Regions from separate parts of the Parabacteroides sp. AT13 genome, predicted to be linked through region 1. Evidence: riboswitches for the same ligand, from Rfam matches in the RefSeq annotation. Region 1 holds a riboswitch; each other region holds the start of a gene.
The links. Region 1 has a riboswitch for thiamine pyrophosphate ahead of thiD (bifunctional hydroxymethylpyrimidine kinase/phosphomethylpyrimidine kinase). Riboswitches for the same ligand answer to the same signal wherever they lie in the genome.
Positions count from the first base shown of each region.

Region 2: another riboswitch for thiamine pyrophosphate. It lies ahead of CI959_RS19760 (sulfide-dependent adenosine diphosphate thiazole synthase); the one in region 1 lies ahead of thiD (bifunctional hydroxymethylpyrimidine kinase/phosphomethylpyrimidine kinase).
Region 3: another riboswitch for thiamine pyrophosphate. It lies ahead of CI959_RS05130 (TonB-dependent receptor); the one in region 1 lies ahead of thiD (bifunctional hydroxymethylpyrimidine kinase/phosphomethylpyrimidine kinase).

Region 1 covers NZ_NQMH01000002.1:790,364-798,502, forward strand. Annotated here, with positions in the region: gene cbiD (cobalt-precorrin-5B (C(1))-methyltransferase CbiD) at 1-435, shown strand, start outside; gene CI959_RS17675 (BamA/TamA family outer membrane protein) at 588-1,817, shown strand; TPP riboswitch at 1,921-2,018, shown strand; gene thiD (bifunctional hydroxymethylpyrimidine kinase/phosphomethylpyrimidine kinase) at 2,013-2,861, shown strand; gene CI959_RS17685 (thiamine phosphate synthase) at 2,854-3,450, shown strand; gene CI959_RS17690 (thiamine phosphate synthase) at 3,441-4,169, shown strand; gene thiC (phosphomethylpyrimidine synthase ThiC) at 4,181-5,878, shown strand; gene CI959_RS17700 (patatin family protein) at 5,919-6,755, opposite strand; gene CI959_RS17705 (2-hydroxyacid dehydrogenase) at 6,857-7,855, opposite strand; gene CI959_RS17710 (biosynthetic peptidoglycan transglycosylase) at 7,968-8,139, shown strand, end outside.
Region 2 covers NZ_NQMH01000002.1:1,292,448-1,300,586, forward strand. Annotated here, with positions in the region: gene CI959_RS19740 (efflux RND transporter permease subunit) at 1-1,288, opposite strand, end outside; gene CI959_RS19745 (efflux RND transporter periplasmic adaptor subunit) at 1,304-2,512, opposite strand; gene CI959_RS19750 (DUF6769 family protein) at 2,591-2,995, opposite strand; gene CI959_RS19755 (hypothetical protein) at 3,066-3,485, shown strand; gene CI959_RS19760 (sulfide-dependent adenosine diphosphate thiazole synthase) at 3,542-4,312, opposite strand; TPP riboswitch at 4,375-4,471, opposite strand; gene CI959_RS19765 (ParB/RepB/Spo0J family partition protein) at 4,562-5,086, opposite strand; gene CI959_RS19770 (DUF3440 domain-containing protein) at 5,070-6,371, opposite strand; gene CI959_RS19775 (hypothetical protein) at 6,368-6,772, opposite strand; gene CI959_RS21690 (glycoside hydrolase family 3 C-terminal domain-containing protein) at 6,858-7,415, opposite strand; gene CI959_RS21955 (hypothetical protein) at 7,412-8,020, opposite strand; gene CI959_RS19790 (AAA family ATPase) at 8,079-8,139, opposite strand, start outside.
Region 3 covers NZ_NQMH01000001.1:1,098,814-1,106,952, reverse strand. Annotated here, with positions in the region: gene CI959_RS05150 (DUF3868 domain-containing protein) at 1-11, shown strand, start outside; gene CI959_RS05145 (hypothetical protein) at 63-443, shown strand; gene CI959_RS05140 (thiamine diphosphokinase) at 524-1,183, opposite strand; gene pnuC (nicotinamide riboside transporter PnuC) at 1,201-1,788, opposite strand; gene CI959_RS05130 (TonB-dependent receptor) at 1,809-4,007, opposite strand; TPP riboswitch at 4,050-4,160, opposite strand; gene rimP (ribosome assembly cofactor RimP) at 4,398-4,865, shown strand; gene nusA (transcription termination factor NusA) at 4,870-6,135, shown strand; gene infB (translation initiation factor IF-2) at 6,156-8,139, shown strand, end outside.

The DNA.
Region 1 (8,139 bases):
AGTGAACGCTACCTTCGGAGCTTATACGCTCCTTTGCCTCCACAATCATTCGTCCATTACGGGAATTTTATCGGAGAGACGCTAAAGATCGCTGCCGATTTAGGTTTCAAGCAGGTTATCTTAGGCATCATGATCGGCAAGGCGGTGAAACTTGCGGAAGGTTTCCTGGATACACACAGCAAAAAAGTCGTCATGAACAAAGGCTTCCTTCAAGATGTAGCGAAAGAAGCGAAATGCGAGGAGGCGACCGTAGATGCAATCAATCGGATTACGTTGGCCCGTGAATTGTGGGAGCTTCTTACGGAAAAAGATCAAAATCGTTTCTTCCCATTACTTTTACAAAAATGTAAATCGTATTGCGCTCCTATCCTTCCCGACGGCGAACTAACCTTGCTGTTAATATCCGAAGAGGGCAAGGTCTTATACCAATCTTAGCTTTAGAGACGCAGCACGCACGCTACGTCTCTACACCCCCCAGACTGTAATAGCATTTCTTTTTAGCTGTTTATTCTTTTTTATTAGGGATTCTTTAAGAATACATATTAGGAGGATTTCGTACTTTTGCCCTCTAAATATTGATTAAAATAATGTTTAGATATCTTTTAATTTATATGGCCTGCCTTCTATTCGCCTTTTCCGTAAAGGCGCAAGGTATTTCCAATGACACGATTCCGAAAGAAGTGCTGATGCTGGACGGTAAGCCTATGACCGAAAAGCAAATACAACGTTATCATAAACAATTACATAAAGACTCCATACGGGCCAACAAAAGGATCTGGTGGTCTATCCTTGGCGGACCGTCTTACACGCCGGAAGCCTCCTTTGGCGTAGGTGGCGCGGTTTTGGCTAGCTTTCGCTTAAACAAGAATGATACGATATCCCAACGATCGTTTATCCCTGCGGGATTTAACATCACCTTAAACGGGACGTTCGTTTTTGCCGGTGCTGGTACCTTATTCTTGAACGAGAATCGCTTCCGTATTTATATCAGTTACGGTTATCGGAACGAACCTTCGCATTATTTCGGGAAAGGCTATGAGACGATCGAGCAAATCGAGAAGAGCGACTCGACAACGAAATTCCATAAGAGTTCTTTCCAACTATATCCCCGTTTCGTATGGGAAGTTAGGCCTCATTTATATACGGGTCCTCTTTTTGATATTAATTTCAGCAAATCAGATGATATCAACCCGGTGATGGCCGAAGATCCTTATTTCAATAAGTTCAAACGAGATTATGTCAATATCGGTGTCGGCGGCTTGATTCAATACGATACACGAAATGATGTGGCGACCCCAAGTTCCGGTATGTTACTAAGCGCGATCGCCAAGGTGTACGGAAAGTATTTAGGCGGTGCATATAATTATGAGATGTTCGAACTGGAATACCGCCAATTCCAGCAAGTATTTCGTCCTCGTAGCACCTTGGCATGGATCGCCAAGACACAAATCGGTGTGGGGAACGTTCCTTTTACGGAGCTTCCTTCATTTGGTTCCCCTTTCGATCTTCGCGGATATTATTGGGGGAAGTACCGTGACAAGACCATGGCGTATGGGATTCTGGAGTATCGTCATATGTTCGGCAGCGTGGAGAAATATAAGAGCGGTAATTTCTGGGCGAAGTGTGGTTTTGTAGGTTGGGTTGGCACGGGTACGATCGGAAACGCTCCTATCGTAGACTGGAATAAGTGGAAATTCAACTACGGCGTAGGCCTACGTATCCAAATGCAACCCGGCAAGAACTTCCGCCTAGACGTAGGCAAAGACCCGAACCAAAAAGGAATGGCGGTTTATATGAATATGACGGAAGCCTTCTAAAACCAGAAGGCTCCCGTCTACGATCTATGGAAGTATAACCTTGCGTTAAAATTATCGTTTAAAAGCCGGAAATATCTTAATATCGATTTTTTTCACTAAGTTTGCGTCATCGAAGGGGTGCCATACTATATGGGCTGAGATCATACCCTTACTACTTGATGCGGGTAATGCCGCCGTAAGAAAAACGAATGTTAAATGGATAAAAATGAAACGTACCGTTATCCGGTAGCTTTAACGATCGCTGGCTCTGATAGTGGCGGTGGTGCCGGAATACAAGCGGATATTAAGACTTTTTCCTCGCTGGGTGTTTTTGGAGCCTCGGCGATAACGGCTATAACCGCTCAAAACACACAGGGGGTGCGAGGGATCCAAGCGATCTCTCCCGAGATTTTGAGAGGACAAATCGAAGCTATTCTTGAGGACTTCATCGTAGATGCCATAAAAATAGGGATGCTACATAACAAGGATGCCGTAAAGGTTGTATCTGAGACTTTACCTTCCTTCCGACGAACTTCTATCATTTTAGATCCGGTGATGATATCCACGAGCGGAAGTAAATTATTGGAGGATGACGCCATCCGAACCATCATGGATGAGTTGTTCCCTAAAGCGACACTGCTTACTCCGAATATTCCCGAGACGGAATATCTTTCCGGTATAAAAATCAATAACGAGGCGGATATCTTATGTGCCGCCCGGAAATTGCAGGAAAAAGGATGTAACGCTATATTGATCAAAGGGGGGCATATTCCCGGAGTAGAAACGGTGGATCGGTTATTTATCAATGAGAATAATCCGATTTGTCTGGCCTCGCCAACAGTGGAGACCTTCAATACCCATGGAACGGGCTGTACGCTATCGTCCGCCATCGCCGCTTATATGGCACTCGGCCATTCATTGGTGGAAGCCGTACGATTAGCCAAGGAATATATGAATAACGCGCTCGTTCACGGGGCAAATGTATGCATGGGAAAAGGGCACGGACCTGTAAACCACTTCTTCTCACCCTCTGCCCTTCATAAAATCCGATGGAATCATGAATAAGCTGGTCGTAATTACTACACCTTATTTTTTCGCGGATGAAGCTTCTTTGATCGAACTTCTATTCGCGGAAGGAATGTCTCGTTTACATCTACGTAAACCGGATTGTAAACGTGATGAATTGGAGGGCTTATTGGATAAGATCTCTCCGGCTTATTACGACAGGATCGTTCTTCATGATTGGTTTACCTTGGCAGAAGAAAGGGCTTTAGGAGGAATCCATTTGAACAAGAGGAACCCGGAAGCTCCACCTTTATATAAAGGTAGTATAAGTCGTTCTTGCCATAGTCTGGAAGAGATTATCGAGTATAAACCGGTATGCGACTATGTGTTCCTTAGCCCGATCTTTCAGAGTATATCCAAAGAAGGATATGGTAGCGGATTCTCCTTAGATGGATTGCGAAACGCGAAGGGCATCATCGATGATAAGGTGATTGCCTTGGGAGGAATCTGCCCGCGGACAATAACGAAATTAAAAGATATCCCCTTCGGCGGTGTCGCCGTTCTCGGGGCCCTTTGGGGAAACGATCCCTCCCTTCTTGTTGCGGATCAACTCATAAAACAATTCAAACGATTACAAGTATGGCCTTAAATTATTATTTCGGATATGATGAGAATGGAAGAGTCGGTCGGAGAACAACCGGATTACGCCCCCCTTTTGGTGGAAACAATCGCTTGATGTTTATAACGCATCGTACGCCTAAATATACGGAATGCGACGAGGTAAGCATGGCAATCCAAGGAGGGTGCTCATGGATACAGTTGCGCATGAAGGATGGGATTTATGAGGATACCGTACGTACATGTGCCACTATCTGCGCGGAAGAATGTGAGCGAATCGTGGATTTCTGCGTAAACGATGATCTGGAGGCTGCCGTGACATGTGGCGCTACGGCTTGTCATCTGGGTAAGAATGATATGCCCTTGGATATCGCTTGGGAAGTACTGAGAGACAAGTTAGATTCCAATGCCATCTTCTATATCGGGGCTACGGCGAATACTTTTGAGGATATCCGGCTGGCCGTAGAACGAGGCGCCTCGTATATCGGACTAGGGCCGTATCGCTTTACGGGTACCAAGAAGAATTTGAGTCCCATCTTAGGCTTGGATGGTTATCGTAAAATAATCGCTCAATGCAAGGAGGCTGGCATCGATATTCCTATCTTTGCGATAGGTGGTATTACGCTGGAAGACGTAGGCCCTTTGATGGAGACGGGTATAACCGGAATCGCTGTTTCGGGCGCGATTATCAATGCCCCCGATCCCGTGGAGGAAACCCGCCGGTTTATAGAGGAAATCAATAAGTACTAAACTAAATACATATGGCTACTAAAAAGAATATGCGTATTTCCTATCCGTCCTCGGAAAAGATTTATGTCCCGGGCGAGATCAATAAGATCAAGGTTGGTATGCGTAAGATTAAATTGTTGGACACGGTAACCTTGGATGAGCATGGAGAACGAATCTTCAAGAAGAACAATCCGGTAATCGTTTACGATACGAGCGGCCCGTATTCCGACCCCAAGATATCGATTGATATCGCTAAAGGACTTCCTCGTATACGTGAGGAGTGGTACGGTAAGCGTAAGGATGTGGTTCAATTGCCGGAATTGACTTCCGCTTATGGTCGTGAGCGATTGGCGGACGCGACTCTGGATTCCCTGCGTTTCCCCAAGCGATACTTGCCTTTCCGGGCTAAAGAGGGTAAGAATATCACCCAGATGTATTATGCGAAGAAGCGTATTATCACTCCGGAAATGGAGTACGTGGCGATTCGTGAGAACCAGCAAATCGAGGCTTTGGGACTGAAGTCGTATATCACGCCGGAGTTCGTCCGCAAGGAAATCGCCGCCGGTCGCGCGATCATCCCGGCGAATATCAATCACCCGGAAGCCGAGCCGATGATTATCGGTAAGAAGTTCTTGGTAAAGATCAATACCAATATCGGTAACTCCGCTCTTTCCTCCGGTATCGACGAGGAGATCGAGAAGGCGATATGGAGTTGTAAATGGGGCGGCGACACGTTGATGGATCTCTCTACCGGCGATCATATCCATGAGACGCGCGAGTGGATTATCCGTAACTGCCCGGTTCCGATGGGTACGGTTCCTATTTATCAAGCCTTGGAGAAGGTGAATGGTAAGGTAGAGGATCTTTCTTGGGAGATCTATCGGGATACGTTGGTCGAGCAGGCGGAACAGGGCGTGGATTATTTCACGATCCACGCGGGTTTGTTGCGCAAGCATGTGGAGCTGACGGCGACTCGCCTGACGGGGATCGTATCCAGAGGCGGATCGATCATGGCCAAATGGATGCAGCTTCATGACGAGGAAAACTTCCTGTACACGCATTTCGCCGAGATCTGCGAGATACTGAAGGCATACGACGTGGCGGTCTCTATCGGAGACGGGCTTCGTCCCGGTTCTATCTATGACGCGAACGACGCGGCACAATTCGCCGAGCTTCACACGATGGGAGAACTGACGAAAATAGCTTGGGAGCAGTTCGTACAAGTGATTATCGAAGGCCCGGGCCATGTTCCCATGAATAAGATTCATGAGAATATGAAGGAACAACAGTATGCCTGTCATGGAGCGCCGTTCTATACGCTGGGCCCGTTGACGACCGATATCGCTCCTGGATACGATCATATCACGTCGGCTATCGGTGGCGCGCAAATTGCTTGGCATGGGACGGCCATGATCTGCTACGTTACGCCGAAGGAGCATTTGGGATTGCCGAATAAGGAAGACGTGCGTAATGGGGTGGTCGCTTATAAGATAGCGGCGCATGCCGCTGACTTGGCGAAAGGGCATCCCGGCGCTCAAGTACGTGATAACGCGTTGAGCAAGGCACGTTTTGATTTCCGCTGGAAAGACCAGTTCAATTTGTCCTTGGACCCGGAAAGGGCTTTACAGTATTATAAGGAGAGTGCTGTTACGGATGGAGAGTACTGTACGATGTGCGGTCCTAATTTCTGCGCTATGCGGTTAAGTAAGGATTTGCAAGGTTGTAAATAAAATACTGTTTTGAGGGGATGAGACGGGGCATGCCCCGTCTCTACAATTGAGTGATTTGTTTTCCGCATTCGTAGCCTTCCTCATATAGTTCTTCCAGTTTCTTTGTGTCGCTTCCGGTACGGCCGACTTTAATCGGGCTTTGCGGACGGATGACGAAGGCTTTTCCTTCGGCCTCCAGTTGGTCTATGTAATCCAAGACCTCGTTGTACCGCCGGTATCGTAGTCGCAACTGTTCCCGGATCGCCGGGTATTTGTTATAAATAAAGCCGGGAAGGTAAAAATCTTTCTCTTCTTTCCGATAGCCTTTGTTACGGGTAAGGATGATGACGTTCTTGGAGAAGCCGTCGGCGATAGCCCGTCGGATAGGGATGGCATCGCATACGCCTCCGTCGACCATCGGTATCCCGTCTACATACGTAATTGGACAGAGGATCGGTAATGTGCAAGATGCTTTACAAATATCCACCAAACGTTTCTTATCTTTCTTCTCCTCGAAATATTCCGCTTTACCCGTCAAGCAATTGCTCGTGACCATAACGAACCGATCCTTGGACTTGAAATAGGTATCGTAATCCAACGGATAATACAAATCCGGATAGACATAAAACAAGAAATTCAGATCGATATATCCCCTTCCCCGTAAGAAATGACGAAGACCTATGTAATTATATTTCTTCAATAGGTCGATATTGCTAAAACGAGAGCGTCCCCGCTGGCGGGAAGCATACGAGATTCCGTTACTCGCGCCCGCCGATACTCCGATCGTATAAGGAAACCAAATATCATGATCCATAAAATAATCCAATACTCCCACCGTAAATATGGCACGCATTCCGCCACCTTCCAACACCAAACCTGTCTGACTATCTATTTCCATATATATACCTCTGAATTAAAAAAGCCATTGCTGGGTTCCCACCAAGCAATGGCCACAAAAATATAATAAATCAGCGATAAATAATAGTTCCTTTTTAGAATTTACTTGGTCACTTCGTTCACTAAGGGACGGCCTTCCTCGAAATCCTTGATGTTCCGCAAGGTAGTCTCGGCGATATTATGCAGAGCCTCTTTCGTGAAAAACGCCTGATGGGAAGTAACGATCACATTGTTGAACGAGAGCAGACGGGCCAAGACATCATCATCGATAATCTTATCCGATTTATCCTCGTAGAAATAGTCTCCCTCCTCCTCGTAGACATCCAATCCAGCGGCAGATACTTTCTTGGTCTTCAATCCCTCGATCAAGGCGTTGGTATGAATCAGTAACCCGCGTCCCGTATTGATAATCATTACGCCGTCTTTCATCTTGGCGATCGAATCGTCGTTGATCAGATAACGGGTCTGGTCGGTCAACGGGCAATGCAAGGAAATGATATCGGACTCTTTGTATAACTCGTCTAAAGAGACATAGGTGATCCCTTCCTCCTTGGCGAATTTCTCATCCGGATACAGGTCGTTTGCCAATACACGCATCCCCAATCCTTTTAAGATATGAATCAATATCTTGGCGATCTTTCCGGTACCGATAATACCGGCGGTCTTGCCATGCATATCAAATCCCATCAAGCCATTCAAGGAGAAGTTGCCATCTCTCGTACGCCAGTATGCCCGGTGTATCTTACGGTTTAACGATAACATCAAGGCCAACGTATATTCAGCGACCGCATAGGGTGAGTAGGCCGGTACGCGTACGACCGGTAATTTCCCCCTGGCGGCATTCAAATCCACATTATTAAAACCGGCGCAACGAAGCGCCAACAGTTTCACACCATTGGCAACCAAAGCGTTTATTACATCGGCATCGGCCGTGTCGTTCACGAAAATACATACTGCGTCTACCCCTTGGGTTAAGACGACATTATTGATATTCAAATGTCCTTTATAGTAACGAATATCGAACTCATACCGCTCATTGATCTTATCGAAAGAAGCGATGTCGTAGGGTTTAGCACCAAAAAACGCGATCTTATACGCCATATAACTTTAGTTTTTTAATATAACTAAATTAAGTCCTTGATTGTTTATCGAAAAAGAAATCCATTCGTTTAATTATAGTACTTTTGTCCGCTGGGTAACAATATAGATGAGCATGAATCAATCCCATAAAAGATCTTTTATAGCAGTTCTTATTTTTATTGGCTTTCTCTTGTTTATGGCATTTTGGGGCATCGACCTGATCTTAGGGGCGTATGCGGGACATAAATTGAGTAAACTTGCCGAAAGGCATCATCTTGACATACGCTATGATAAGATCCGGTTGA
Region 2 (8,139 bases), 500 kb from region 1:
AGCGTTGCTGATCCGGAGGCAAGAGCCGGTTTTCCCGGATTCGTTTATACACGTTCTCCACGTCCACGATAGCGTCATCCACCAAGGAACCGATAGCGATCGCCATACCTCCCAAGCTCATCGTGTTAATCGTCAATCCCATGTAGTGCAATACGATGATAGAGACCAGCAAAGATAACGGCAAGGCTACCAACGAGATCACCGTCGTACGTATATTCATCAAGAACAGGAACAAGACGATCACCACGAAGAAACTACCCTCAAACAAGCTCTTCTTTACATTATTAATAGAGTTATCGATAAAATGACTCTGGCGGAATATATCCGTAGAGACATGTACATCCGCCGGCAAGTTCTTCCGCAAATCGACAACAATCTCGTCCAGCTTCTCCGTCAACTTCTCCGTACTCGTATCCGGCTGTTTGGTCACGGTAATCAGCACGGCTGGCTTTGTCCGCTCGGAAGCGGTTCCCAGCTTCGGGCTTTTACCGCCGATCTTAACCGTAGCGATATCACCCAGCGTAACCGGATACTCATTCACGGTCTTCACCACACCCTGAGCGATCTCTTCCGCCTTCGACGTAGACAATACACCCCGGATGATATACTCATTATCAAACTCATACAATACACCACCATTGGCGTTCCGGTTCATATTCCGACAAACATCCAACACCTCGTTCAACCCTACACCGTAGTGCTTCATACGAGCCGGGTCCAACAAGATCTGGTACTCCTTAATATCGCCACCGATCACGGCCACCTGCGCCACACCGCCCGTAGACAACAAACGGGGACGGATCGTCCAGTCGGCGATCGTACGTAAGTCCAACAAAGACGTGGAATCGGCGGTCAAACCGAGGATCATCATCTCACCCAAGATGGATGACTGCGGGCCTAAGGTCGGTTTACCTACGTTCTCGGGAAGGCTCTCACCCAAGACAGCCAGTTTTTCGGACACGATCTGACGAGCCCGGTAAATATCCGTACCCCAATCGAACTCTACCCAAACCACGGAGAATCCGGTGGTAGACGAGGAACGTACACGCCGCACGTCCATCGCACCGTTCACGGCAGTCTCCACAGGGAATGTCACCAAGCGTTCTACCTCCTCGGGAGCCATACCGTTCGCCTCGGTCATGATCACGACCGTTGGGGCGTTCAAGTCCGGGAACACATCCACGTCCGTATTAAACGCCGTGTACGTACCCCAGATCATCAGCAATAGCGCACAAACCAAGATTACCAACCGGTTGTGCAATGAATAATAAATTATCTTATTTAACATGCAACGTCCCTCCTATTAATGGCTATGGCTATGAGCCGGTATCGCGTTAGAAGCGGAAGACAACTTGATCTGGTAAGCGCCACGGGTCACGACCTCATCGCCCGGTTTCAATCCGGAAAGGATCTGTACCTCCGAGCCGTTATTCGCTCCCAGCGTCACCCATTGCTTCTTATAGCCTTCCTCATCCAGACGGATAAATACCGAATAAATGCCCTGCTCCTCGATAAGGGCGGAGACAGGCACGCTCAAGACATTCTCCATCGGCTTTGTCAACAAAAAGATCTCCACGAAAGAACCGGGGATAACCGCTCCTTTATTATCGAACTCGAAAGTCACCGGTACATAGAAAGAGTTCATATCGGAAGCCTTTCCATACGATAACAACCGTCCACGCAAATCAGACAATTTATAGAGAGCGTTATCATACGGAGTCATGAAATTAGCAGTTTGGATCATGGGAAGATCGTTGTAATACCTCTCAGACACGTCCGCACGCAATACCAAACGATTGTTTTGCGAGATCGTAGCCAAAGGCTGACCTACGGATACATAATCACCCTCTTTCACTTGGATGTTCTTCAAGTAACCGTTCAAGGGAGAGACTACAGACACGCCTTTCGCCGTCTGTTTTCCCGCTATCGCCTCATAAGCGACCTTGGCGTTCTCGTAATTCAAGCGGGCCTGCTCGAAATCCTTGGCGGATACGATCTTATCGCCTACCAAGGCTTGCATACGCTCGTATTCCTTTTTCGCCGTCTCATAAGCGAATTTAGCCTTTGCCGCCACGTCTCCATCAGAGAGGGCGTTGGAAGCGATACTCAACACGGCCTGTCCCTTGCGTACCGCCGTACCATCCACGAATGGCAAGCTACCAAACGAGATCACGCCGGGGACGGTAGCGACGATCACGGACTCCTCCCCTTGCGCCGCCATTACTCGTCCGCTCGTCTTAATCACATCCGTGAAAGGAGCGGGATTAACCGTTACAGTCTGCAAACCAACGGCCTCGGCTAAAGCCTTCTTAAAGACAATCTCGCCGGGATGGGTACCACCGGCCTCATGCTCATGCTCATGGTCATGGCCTTCGTGTTCATGTCCCTCATGATCATGATCGTGAGCCTCTAATTCATGATTATGCTCATCGTGTCCGGCTTGCGACGCATTTCCCGCACAACCGGCAAACAGGTAAGCGCACATCGCACCTACCAAATATATTTTCTTCATTGTGTAAAAAATCTTGATATCGTTAATAATAAATAGATAGGGGCAAGTCTGTCCTCACCCGCTCTCACAAACGAGGTATCAAGACATAGGAGGGGCACGAAGTCCCGAGGCACTCACTATCCAAGCGTCGTGCAGCGACTCAATGTAGGGGGCGTTCTCGTGATCAAGGAGCTGTCCGCAAAACGCCGGTTCAGGTGGATAAATGTAATCAAATAAAACGAGTAACGGCATCAGATGTATATCCACATCTCCATCCATAAAATGAGAAATATGCGTACTGAAATAGGCCAAGTTATGCCCGTCGCAACCGCAATCATGCGTATCTGTGCTTTTATCGCCATGCGCTTGCTCTGCGGTCAAGGATTGATAACAAGGCATCCCGTCCCGGTGATGATGGTGAGGGATAACCACAGAAAGCAACGCCAAGATGCCGGCCATCAGCACCACGTATTGTACAATCCTCTGTTTCATTTTCTCACGCATGGCACAAAGATAAGGATATTTTTCCGTTTTTTACATGAATGTTGTAAGTTTGCGGTAAATAAAAAGATAGATGAAGTTTGGAGTAAATAAAAAGATATTATTATATACCGCCGGTTGCGTATGGATTTTCGCCGGTATCAATATCTTACGCATCGGTATCGTCACATGGTTAAACGATACCCATTATTGGTTATTCAAGATCGGGGAAGCGACCATCGTTTTCTTGCTTTTCTTCAATTTGGTCTTTAAACGGCTTTTCTATAAACATTCCGAACGGATCTCCCGGAAAAACGGGAAACATTGCCCGTTCTCTTTCTTCGACGTGAAAGGTTGGATTATCATGATCTTCATGATCGCTTTCGGGATCACGATCCGTGCGCTCCATTTACTGCCGAATTCTTTCATTTCTGTATTCTATACGGGATTATCCACGGCGTTGATCATAACGGGATTCTTATTCTTGAGACAAGGAAAAACCGTTGGGAATTGAGAATTGAAAATTAAAGATACAACAATCAATAATTCTCAATTCTCAATTCTCAATTTTCAATTCCCAAGCTTTTCGCAGATCAACTCAGCCGCCTTCTTGCCGCTCATCAGCATGCCGCCAAAGATCGGTCCCATACGGAAGCTACCGCTTACGCCGTTAGCGGCCATACCGGAAACGAATAATCCCGGGTAGATCTCCTTCGTGTTCTCCACCGTCGTCTGCTCACCCAGCTCCACATTCAAGGAACGCTCGCCGATCACGCCTCCGGTCGGTGTATTCAATTGGATATCATTCTTACGGGCTACCACACGGGCGATCTCGCAATCATGCCCCGTACCTTCCAAGACAGCCTTTGCCATGATCGTCAACGGATCCACGTGCATCCCCTCACGGATTACCGGAGCCCAGTTCACTACCACACCGGCTACGGCATCGTTATGAAACACCACGTCCTCTACCGAATAGCAGTTAAAGATCGTAGCGCCCGCCTTCGTCGCCTGATAAATCAAAGCGGAAGTGGTATGTACCGAATCCATGATATACGTGCCGTTAGCACCCTCCTTATAACTTACGCCCAATTCCTTGATAATCGGCATAGCCTCTTCCTGCACCACGATATCGTTGAACATCATAGCGCCGCCCCACATACCTCCACCGGGAGCCAGCTTACGATCAAACAACGCCACCTTCTTACCGGCTTTCGCCAAGAAATAAGCGGCCACGATACCGGAAGGTCCCCCTCCCACGATCGCTACATCCACAGACAAGTTGCTCTTCAACTTCTCGAAGTAAGAGTCAATGATTCCACTTGAAACAATCTGTTCCATCTTAATAACTAATTAAAGTTTAAACATCAGGGAGCACATAGAGGTAACGCCCCCTTTATTTCCTAGTTCTACCTTATTTTCCCTTCGCCGGCATTACCCGGATCAGGTTCGATGGGTATAATCTCAGCCCGTATGACTCGGGCACCCCTATGTGAAAAGTCGGGGGCAAATGTACAAAAAATTAGTATATATGTACTCAACAGAGCCATAAAAGGCAAAAAACGCTCAGCCAAACAAAATGTAAAAAGTTTAGTCTTCTTCCGACCAGTCATCAGACCAACCGAATTCTTTATCCCGGAATAATTCAGCTAATCCCGAAATCTGCTTGAACCGAAGTAACTCATTTTTATCCATTCCAATATTACGCATGATCCACTTATCAGACATCCCAGATTTGACCAACTCCGTAACAATCTCCGTCATAAGTTCCAAGTTGTGCATCCCTCGAGCCCTGTTATGGCGAATGGTTGAAGCCATTCGGTTTGAAATATCTTTCTCAATCACCGTTACAGGCAACATTCCTTTCTCACGATCATAAATCCTTTGAGATTGCTTCATAACCAGATAACGATGATAACCATCTACTATCTCATATAAATCATCCTCTTCAAGATAATAACAGACGCAAGGCATCGTATAGCCATCCTCCCAAATGGAAAGTTCCAATAATCGCATTTCCGGTGGTGCCATGATATTAGGGTTATAGCTGTTGGCTACAATTTTTTCTATAGGGACAGCCCTAACACCATATGCCGGACTAACAAAGTTTCCCATGCTTATAAAAATTATATTTGTCCATTACTTCTTTTCTCATATCCCTCTCTCGTTTTGTCTGGGAAAAACCCATATACTTGCATGTATGATCGTTTTTCAAAATACAAACACACATACGTTTGTAAGTAGGGATTTCTTTAAACTCGGGTATATTGATATCATCGATATACTCCATCCGTACTGGTTTCTTATCCGTATGGTAAGCGGTACATTCTTCCACAATGATAGGAATATTAGCCGCCCGTAACTTAGCGATTGTCTCCTCACTGAGGCATCCCCCTTTTTCTCTCCAGAATTTACGGCTGACTCTTAACTTATTCAAATAGTTCTCACGAGTTTCTTCGGGTAAGGTATTTAGGAGAAAATACATATATTTCTCCCAAGAGAACCCGGCTGGGCACTTGATAGCCCTCCATCCCATAGCGGAGGTATTCCCATATATACCGGCAAAGCCAACACCGTTTACACGTCCAACCATCCGCCCCCACATGTCGGGATCGACAACTTTGTAAATGAACAGTGTGGATATCGCTTGGGATATGAATGGGCTCGCCACACGTTGCCGGGACAAAGGCACCCCTGCTTGATAATACAAATCATACAAATGATTATATGGCCAACCGAACTTTCCGTTCGCTATCCAGATATCCTGAGTTTTCCAATCATAAATAGGATATGCGTTATATATAGAATAATTCATTCTGCGAGTCCATTTATAATTAGCTAGTTTTCTGTAATTCTTATCACTATGTATGGCCCGCCACCTATTAAAACTCTCTTGGGTACGGATACCAACAAGGCAACATATACGCCGGCCCATTTTCCGTTGATACAACCAAAAAGGGAACATATTCTGAAAATCATAATCCCACATGTCCTCCTTGAAGAAGTCAAAGTCTTTCGCCCGGAGACATGAATGGGGCATCTCTCGAACCCAGATATCCCGGCACTCCTCGCTCCAAGGTCTCCAATATTGTTGAAACATAGATGTACATGTCTGGACTTTAAAAGGAACACAACAATGATAAATATCAAGGATATCGGAATTAGCGGCATAAACCTTTTCCACATATTCGGTCGTCTGGCTGTATTGAACCTCATAATCCATATGAAATACACCTAGTTTTCGTCCCGGAGCGTATCTACGAATATAATCTACACACAAATTCAACAGTACACCACTATCCTTTCCGCCGGAAAAAGAGACGTATACGTAATCGAAATAATCAAAAATGATCTTCAATCTTTTCTCTGTCGCCTCGTACACATCCATTCTTCGCATCATGACTCTACCTCCGGTAAATAATGCATTTTATCATAATTTTTCCACTCAACACATGTCTGGAACTTTTTTTGTGAGAACACTTTTACATGACGTTTATGCACAACAGCCATAAGTGAAGCTTGAGATGAAAAATCCTTTATGACTTCTTCAAGAAGTTCACTCAATACCGAAGGATCGTCACCACTCACGAAATAATTGTCTATAGAGTAATAGATATGTCCTTTTTTTACAGGCATAAAACCAACAACAGCCGTTTCATGAAAGGCTATATACCAAACGTGGCTACGAGATGTTTTAAAAGGGTAATTGTTATTTTGTCGCAAAATGGCTGGATTCATGACCAAAGGTGCGACAAGTTCATATAACAATTTGTCCGTTCCCTGCAATGTCATAATTTTCATGGTCTGCACTTAATAATATTACCATGCAAATTTAGGCATTATATATAGATACCGTAACCACAAAAACACAAAAATGTAATTTACCCTATTTATATTTAGTCACTCGCTCATCATCGATAACGCCTTTCCAATTCATACCAAAAGCGAAATCATACAGATGGCCCTCGCTGTCCGTATAGCATTTCATATCCCGGGGAACATCCTCGAATTGCTCCTCCACGATACGCATATCTGCCGGCATCTGCAAAGGCAACAAAGCGGAAGGCTCGGCTTTTCCACTGATGATATCCAAGACCGCTTGGTTTTGTACACCGAAGTTCACCAGAATGGCATCCGCCGAACCCTCGAACTCGGACATAATCGTGGGCTTATCCATCTCCAAAGATACGATTACAGGCTTACCTTTCATTTTAGCCTTTGTCTCCAAAACAGAAAGCATATCCTGCTTATTAGCTGTTTTCACGGACTTACCTTTATAAGAACGGTTCGTGAAATTCTCAAACGGATCTCCCCCCGCCAAACTTGGATTACGGGCATAGGTAGCTGTATAATCATTATACTGTAAACTGATAGGCATATAACCGTTTCCTCCTTTCTCACGATCGGATTTATCATACCCCGTACCACTGTTCGGGCTCGTCATAAAGACGATGGCGAAATCCGCCTCATCGGGATTATCAACGACCGTAAGATACCGTGACCGATGCCCTCCACTAAAGCTTGCACATTATTATTCCAGCGAGCCGCCACTTCTGGGCTTTGTACTCTCGTAACCAATACATGACGAACATTATCCTCGGTGAGGAATTTACGCTGCGCATCGGAAAGATCGGATGGCTGGGCTCCACTCTCATCAAAAGATTTGCCATTGTAGGTAGAAGCTCCAAACCCTTTCGAGGCACCGGGGATAGATTGATGGGCGCTATAAAGCATCAATCCGGCGATCTCCTCTGTAGATAACTGCCCGGCCAAATCAACGGCACGTTCCTCGGGGGTAAGACGCCAATCCTCATACGGATCAAGCAACCCGTTCCGATTCAGATCTTTGAAGGCATATCCGTCAACGGCAAGAAGTCTCACCCCCGAATTGGCCGAATATCCTAATACAGCTCCTTCTTGCTGGGTAACGATACGGATAGAATCTTTCTCTACCTCCGTCCACTTCGTGCCCGAACAAGCACAGGTGGAAACTAACAAGGCGCCCAACATACCATAGGTCAGCCGAACAGTAATAAAAGGTTTTCGCATACTTTCTTAGTTTTAATAGGTCAATCTCTATTCAATAATGGTTTCTCAAGAATACGATTTATCCGAAATGAGGCGGACGCTTATTCAATCTGCGCTCGATAAAGCTTTTCATAAATTCC
Region 3 (8,139 bases), on a different contig from region 1:
CTGTAAAATGATAGCTATTCCTCCCTACGTATAGGGCAGAAGGCACTTAATTTGTAAATGTCATGAAGACAAATATTAATAATAATTTCTTTTATATGGAACAAGCATCAGATGTAGTAGAGTTGGTTCTGCCTCATGAGGTAGATAATCCAAACAATGTCTATCTGTATCTGGAAGGAGATGCTTGGTGCGCATACGAACGTTCAGCCTACTATCTGACTCAGATGGAGGTACCGGTTGTATTAAAGAAAGAAGTAATCCACGATGACTATGACGTGGTCTTACTGAAAGCTTTTTTCGCCGTGAATGATATGTATTTGCCGCTTTCTCCCACGGCTGTGCTGAAGTTGGTTGCCGACGATAAGCTACAGTTCCAGATAAGGGATAGGGTAGAAGGTTTTTCCGAATGGAAAGAGAATGAGTTAAAAAAATTATCTGCTTGATAAGGAAGCGAACGCTTCTTATTTAAGCATGTAAAGTTGAGGGGTGTAAGGGTCCTGGAAAGTAGTGATACTTTTCAGGACTATTCTTTTGTATGGGATGCCTCCCTGTAAATGATTACCCGGCAATCCGGGGAGAGAGTGACAGTGAATTGGTCTCCCAAAGCCTCGTTGAGAGTTCCTTGCCACCATGAGGTGAGCTTTCGTCGGCGAATGGGCCAACGGAGTCCTTCCGTACTAATCTCCCCTTCGGGATAAAGAACGAAAATGGAGATTTGTTGTCCCGGATAAGAAGCGAAGGTTGTTGTTTCTAAGATAGGAGTGAAAAGGCCATAGTCGGATAACATCTCCACCCGCTTGAATAAGTGGGCATAGTCCATAAGAAGGGATATATTTCCCAATGTATGATCCTCACGCAATCCGGTAGCTCCTAATATGAGAACTTCTCGATAGCCTTGGGTATGGGCGAAACGGACGGATTTGGTGAGGTCGTTGATCTCTTGGTCCTCTACATGATGGATTCGGTCTGCGTAGCGTTCGCGCAGGCCGGCGGGTATGCTGTCCAAGTCTCCTACGATAGCGTCCGGATGAATACCCTTTTCATAAAGTGTCTTTACGGCTCCATCACAAGCGATAATCGTTTTCGCTTCCTTTAATAATCTCAAGGGTAACTCAGCGGAAGGAAATCTCCCATTCGCTACGATCACACATCCTCCTTCCAGACTTTCCATATTATCTCCCATAATTCAAAATTCATAATTCAAAACTCTTCCCCTTTCTTCCGCCAATTGTAATAGCCTACTATGGCTAGTGTCGCATAGCAAAAATAGAGTAGCATCGTCGGATACAAGCCCCGAAGGTAATAAAGATATACGGAAACGAGGTTTACGATTACCCAAAAAATCCAATGCTCGATAATTCGCCTTGCCAGCATCCAAGTAGCGACAATGCCTACCGACGTGGTGAACGCATCGCCTACGGGGATGGGAGAGTCCGTGAATTGATGAAGGAGATACCATAAGATGGCGAATACAACGGCCAATGTTCCGATAATCCCCACGAAAAGCGGAAGGCTCAGATGGGTGTATAGGATACGGTCGGAGGGAAGACTGTCGTTTTCCGTGTGTGTCTCATGTTTCTTCCGGGTCCATTGATAGAAACCGTATATGCTGATTCCTACGTAATAGGTTTGCAATCCCATGTCCGCATAGATCTTAGCGGACAGGAAGACAAATACATACACGAGGGAGGTGAGGAATCCCACCACCCACATGGCCTTATGTTGTTTAATCTCTAGAAAGAGATAGAGTAGACCGGTTATTACTCCGAAGTATTCTAGCCAAACCATTTTAGTAATTGAAAATTAAGTTAGAATTTGAAGGTGATCCTGGCCATGGCGTTCGTGCCGGCTTGGGTGAAATAACCGTCATCCTTTTTACGTGTGCCGTTTTCGATATACGAGTATACCCATGCGTTGGTCTCGTACTTCTCGTTGAAGAGGTTGTTGATAGTCACGTCTAGGGTTATTTCTTTCATGAACTTAGGCTGGAAGGCGTAACCGATACGTAGGCTATTGATAAAGTAGGGATCGATGGAACGATCCTTGCTGCTTGAATTGTCTATGTATTGGCGGCCTACTACTTGCGAGTTGAAACTAGCGATAAATCCTTTGTAAGCGAAATCGAACATGCTGTTTGCGATTAGGTCTGGGGAGAAAGCGATATTCGTTGTACCTAGATCGTTGATCTCTTGTACTCCGGTATCCCAGTTATCCACGTATTCCACGAAATGCTTGATTTTATTTTGGCTGAGGGTTACGTTCGCGTTCCAATTCAGCCAAGAGGTGATTTGTACACCTCCGGTAAGCTCGATGCCCATTCGGTAGCTATCCTTTATATTGGAAGTGAGGGCCTCACCGATCTCGCTGATCTTGCCGGTCAGGATTAATTGGTTGTTGTAATCCATGAAATAGAGATTGGCTCCAACCCGGAAACGGTTGTTACCAAAACTATAACCGGCCTCGTAATCATATAAGGTCTCGTGGGTAGGACGTTCTTCGGGGCCTGCCTCCGTGAAATTGTCACGGTTCGGTTCCCGATTTGCGACGGAGAAAGAGACGAATGCGTTATGGCCGTTATTATGGAAGTTTATACCGGCTTTCGGGTTGAAGAAGTTCCAGTTCTTATGAATGTCCAGCTCTTCCTCGGCTTTGTCATCGTTTCCCTTAATGGTGTAATGGATCCCACGGTATTGTAAGTCCAGATAGCCGGTGAAAAGAGGGGAAAGACGTTGGGTCAATTTTGCGTATGCGTTGTAGTCTAATTTCTTACCGGTATTGCGGTAATATTCGTAATCCGGTTGTGGCAAGACGTTTGCGCTTTTGGTCCACATTACCCGGCCAAAATGGTCGCCTACATAGTTGTTGACGGCGGTTCCCAGCGTAAGGCGGGTATTGTCACGTTGATAGTTCGCGCTATAAACGGTCCCATAGAAATAATTGTCGAGCCATTTACGGCGCACGAGGTCGGTCTTTTTTACGGTATTACCCTCCGGATCGATATATTCCGGTAGCTTATAACTGCTGAATTTGGCTTTCGATTTATAATCCTCGTAATATCCGTTACCATCGGTGTAATGAAGGGTCAGGTTCATATTCCAGAAATCTCCGATACGCTGGCTGGCCATTAAATGGTAGTTGTGTTGCCAATAATTATCCGTCTGATTGTTATAAAACTTCTTCACTCCATCTTCCTCATATTCTCCGCATGGATTATAGCTACGATCTGTGTCAAGTAAATAAGACGGAACACCGTTCCATGCTTGATAGGTCTTCTCGCTGTTCCCGAAGGCTTGGAATTTAATCAATGTATTATCGGCATAGAAAGCGGCGGAGGCATAGTAAGAGCTCATACGGGCGGAGGCACGATCGATAAAGCCGTCGCTACGGATATTGGAGTAGCGGGCGTCGAAAGCGAAATGATCGTAAAGTAATCCGGTACCGCCTTTTACCGTATGCTTCAGCGTACCGAAAGAACCTGCTGATACGGAATATTCGCCGTAAGGCTTTAAGGACGGTTTCTCGGTTTGCATGGCGACCGTAGCGCCAAAAGCCGCGGCTCCGTTCGTAGAGGTTCCGGCACCTCGTTGGATCTGGATCGATTCTACCGAGGAGGCTATATCGGCCATATTAGCCCAGAATACGGTATGAGACTCGGAGTCATTAACCGGTACGCCATTGATCGTGATATTGATACGGTTCGCGTCTGTCCCCCGGATACGAAAACCGGAGTAACCTATACCTGTTCCGGCATCCGAGGTCATGATAACAGACGGGGATTGGGAGATAAGGAATGGGATACCTTGCCCGTTGTTCCGGCTGCTTAGCTCTTGTTTGGAGATGTCGCTATAAGCTACCGGGGTTTCTTTCCCGACTTTGGTAGCGGTAATAACTACTTCATCCAAAGATACGTCTTTTGAGATTTTCAAGGAGTCGACCGGACTGGGCATTTGTGCCTTGACGGTTGTAGCCAGTAAGGAGCCGGCCAAGATAACCAATACATTTTTCATCTTTTCATCTTTTTGCTTTAAAACTAAATAGATGAATAGAAAGGATCGGAGAAGCATGAATCCCTACGACAGCATTACCTGTACAGGTTCTATGGGTATGATCTCAGCCCGCTCCTTTCGTGAAGGATTTTGCGAGCACCCCTTCGTATTCGGCAGCAAAGATAGGCATAAAAGTGTTAATAAATATTACTGTCAATAGTAAATCGGATTTCTATAGATATTAATTCTGATTACTATGGATAGTAATCCGGTTTGTGTCGTATTAATTTTTTCTGTAAAAAGATGAGGATATTTTGAGAACTCATTGATTTTTTGTATATTTGCGGGCGATTAAGTGAAGTTGAGGAGGGGGCGGGTAGTCCCCTTCTTTTGTTCTTAACAGATATGTGTATGATAGAAAAGAAAGTGGTAAGCCAATTAATAGAGGAAAAACTAGCCTCTTCAAGCAATTATTTAGTAGACGTGGTGATTAAACCGGGAAACCTGATAGTCGTTGAAATTGATAACGATGAAGCGGTAAGCATTGATGATTGCGCTGAGTTGAGCCGGTATTTGGAGGAGCATCTGGATCGTGACGTCGAGGATTATGAGCTGGAGGTTGGCTCCGCCGGCATTACTTCTCCTTTCAAGGTACTTCGCCAATACGTCAAGAACATCGGAAACGAGGTGGAGATGCTGTTGAAAAACGGCTCGAAGCTGACCGGTGTGTTGAAATCTGCCGACGAGAACGGTGTGGTTGTCTCTGTCGAGAAGAAGGTGAAACCGGAAGGCGCTAAGCGGAAGGTGACTGTGGTGGAGGATGAGTCGTATACATTTGATGAAATAAAATATACAAAATACTTAATAAGATTCAAGTAAGATTATGGCCAAGAAAGAGGAAACAATCAGTATGATTGACACCCTTGCGGAGTTCAAGGAGTTGAAGAATATCGATAAAGATACGATGATTAGCGTTTTGGAAGATTCGTTCCGTAACGTGATCGCCAAGATGTTTGGCACGGATGAGAACTATGACGTGATTATCAACCCTGAGAAAGGTGATTTCGAGATCTGGAGAAACCGTACGGTTGTGGCTGATGATGAATTGGAGGATGAGAACTTGCAGCTTACGTTGACGGAGGCCCGTAAAATCGATGCCGACTGTGAGGTGGGCGAGGAAGTGACCGACGAGGTGCATTTTGCAGACTTCGGACGCCGTGCGATCTTAAACTTGCGCCAAACTTTGGCTTCAAAGATACTTGAATTGCAGAAAGACAGCTTGTACGCTAAGTATAAGGATAAAATAGGCCACATCATCGCCGCTGAGGTTTATCAGGTGTGGAAGAAAGAAATCCTGTTGCTGGATGACGATGGTAATGAGTTGCTACTGCCGAAATCCGAGCAAATCCCGACCGATTTCTATCGTAAGGGAGAGACCGTACGTGCGATCGTTCAACGTGTGGATAACTATAATAACAACCCGAAGATCCTTCTTTCCCGTACGGATAAGGTCTTCTTGCAACGGTTGTTTGAGTTGGAGGTTCCGGAGATTAATGACGGCTTGATTACGATCAAGGCGATCGCCCGCATCCCGGGAGAGCGTGCCAAGGTGGCTGTCGAGTCATACGATGACCGTATTGATCCGGTAGGCGCTTGCGTAGGTATGAAAGGCTCTCGTATCCACGGAATCGTTCGCGAGTTGAGAAACGAGAACATTGATGTGATTAATTACACCTCAAATCTCTCTTTGTTTATCCAGCGTGCCTTAAGCCCGGCTAAGATCTCTTCTATCCGTGTGAATGAGGAGGAAAAGAAAGCTGAGGTTTATCTACGTCCGGAGGAGGTTTCTTTAGCGATCGGTAAGGGCGGTCTGAATATTAAGTTGGCTTGTATGTTGACTGAGTATACGATTGACGTATTCCGTGATATCGAAGGAGCGGACGAGGAGGATATCTACTTGGATGAGTTCTCCGACGAGATCGACAGCTGGGTGATCGACGCACTGAAGAATATAGGATGCTATACGGCGAAGAGTGTCCTTGCTATGGACCGCAATGAGATTATTGAACGTGCCGATCTGGAAGAGCAGACCGTGGACGATCTTTTAGCTATCTTATCTGCGGAATTTGAAGATGAAGGTAACGAATAAGTATTACGACAAAGTTAGATATGCCTATAAAATTAATTCAAGTACAGAGAAAATTGAACGTGGGAATCAACACGGTGGTTGAGTTCCTGCACCGGAATGGGTTCTCGGTTGAGGATAATCCCAACACGAGGATCAGTGATGAACAGTATGCTTTGCTCGTAAAAGAGTTTGGAAAGGATCTGCCAGAGAAAGATCGTAATTTTGCGGCGGATCGTGTGCGGAAAGAGGTTCCTTCTGTGAAAGAAGAGAAGACCGCGGAAATAAAGACAGTGATACCGGAAGAATTCAGACCTAAGATCGTAATGAAGGGTCATATCGATTTGGATGGTGGACAACATAAAAAACAGCAGGAAGAGCCGAAGGCTAAAGAGGAGCCTAAGGTGAAAGAAGAGCCTAAGGTAAAGGAAGAGCCGAAAGTGAAGGAAGCGCCTGCCGCTCCCGCTGCTCAAGCTCCTGTTAAACCCGCGCAGCCTGCGCAGGCTCCCACGGAGAAAAAAGAAGAAAAAGTTATAGTAGTGGAAGTGGAAAAAGAAAAAACCGTAGAGAAGCAACCGGTTGTTGCGGAACCTAAGGTGGAAAGTGTGAAACCGGAACAGGAAGTAGAGAAGACCGAGGAAAAGGATGATAATCTTTTCCGTTTGAACTCGGTTAAATTGGAGTCAAAGATCAAGGTAACCGGTAAGATTGACTTGGATGCGCTTAACCAATCGACTCGTCCGAAAAAGAAAACGAAGGAGGAGAAGCGGAAAGAGCGTGATGAGAAGCAAAAGTTTAATAACAATCGGCCGGGTAATAATAGCAACGGTCCGGGCGCTCCTCATAAGAGTCCGAATTCGCCGACTTTGATTAAACCGAACGCTCCTGCTAAACCGGGTGAGGAAGGTGACGCTAAGAAGAAGCGTAAACGTATCAAGAAAGATCGGGTAGACGTGAATAATACGCCGGGTACGAATTATCCGCGCCCGAATCGTGACGATCGTCCGAATAACGACCGTAAGCCTCGCTTGAAGAAGCCGGTGAAAGCGGAAGTTAGTGAAGAGGATGTTCAAAAGCAGATCAAGGAGACTTTGGCTCGCTTGACCAACAAGAATAATAAGAATAATAAGGGGGCTAAATACCGTCGTGATAAACGTGACGCCGCTGTGAAACGTGAGCACGAGTTGATGGAACAGGAAGAACTGGAAAGCAAGGTATTGAAGCTGACCGAGTTCGTTACGGCCAACGACTTGGCGAACATGATGGACGTATCTGTAACGGAGGTTATTGGTACTTGCATGAGCATCGGCCTTATGGTTTCGATCAATCAGCGCCTGGATGCGGAGACGATCAATATTGTGGCTGAGGAGTTCGGTTATAAGACTGAATATGTAAGCGCGGATGTTGTCGAGGCGATCAACGCTGATGAGGAAGATGATAACGAGGAGGATTGGGTAGCCCGTCCGCCTATCGTAACGGTGATGGGACACGTTGACCATGGTAAGACTTCTTTATTGGATAATATCCGTAGCGCGAACGTAATCGCCGGTGAGGCCGGTGGTATCACGCAGCATATCGGAGCCTACAACGTGAAGTTGCAGAATGGCCGCCGTATCACGTTCTTGGATACTCCGGGTCATGAGGCGTTTACCGCTATGCGTGCCCGTGGCGCAAAGGTGACGGATATCGCGATTATTATCGTGGCCGCTGATGATAACGTGATGCCTCAGACGATCGAGGCGATTAATCACGCTTCGGCTGCCGGTGTTCCTATTGTTTTCGCTATTAATAAAATCGATAAGCCACATGCTAATCCTGAGAAGATCAAGGAGGAGTTGGCGAATATGAATTACTTGGTGGAAGACTGGGGGGGTAAGTACCAGAGTCAGGAGATCTCCGCTAAGAAAGGTATCGGTGTCGAGGAGTTGTTGGAGAAGGTCTTGTTGGAGGCCGACCTGTTGGATTTGAAAGCGAATCCGAAAAAACGTGCGGTTGGTTCTATCATCGAGTCTTCTTTGGACAAGGGAC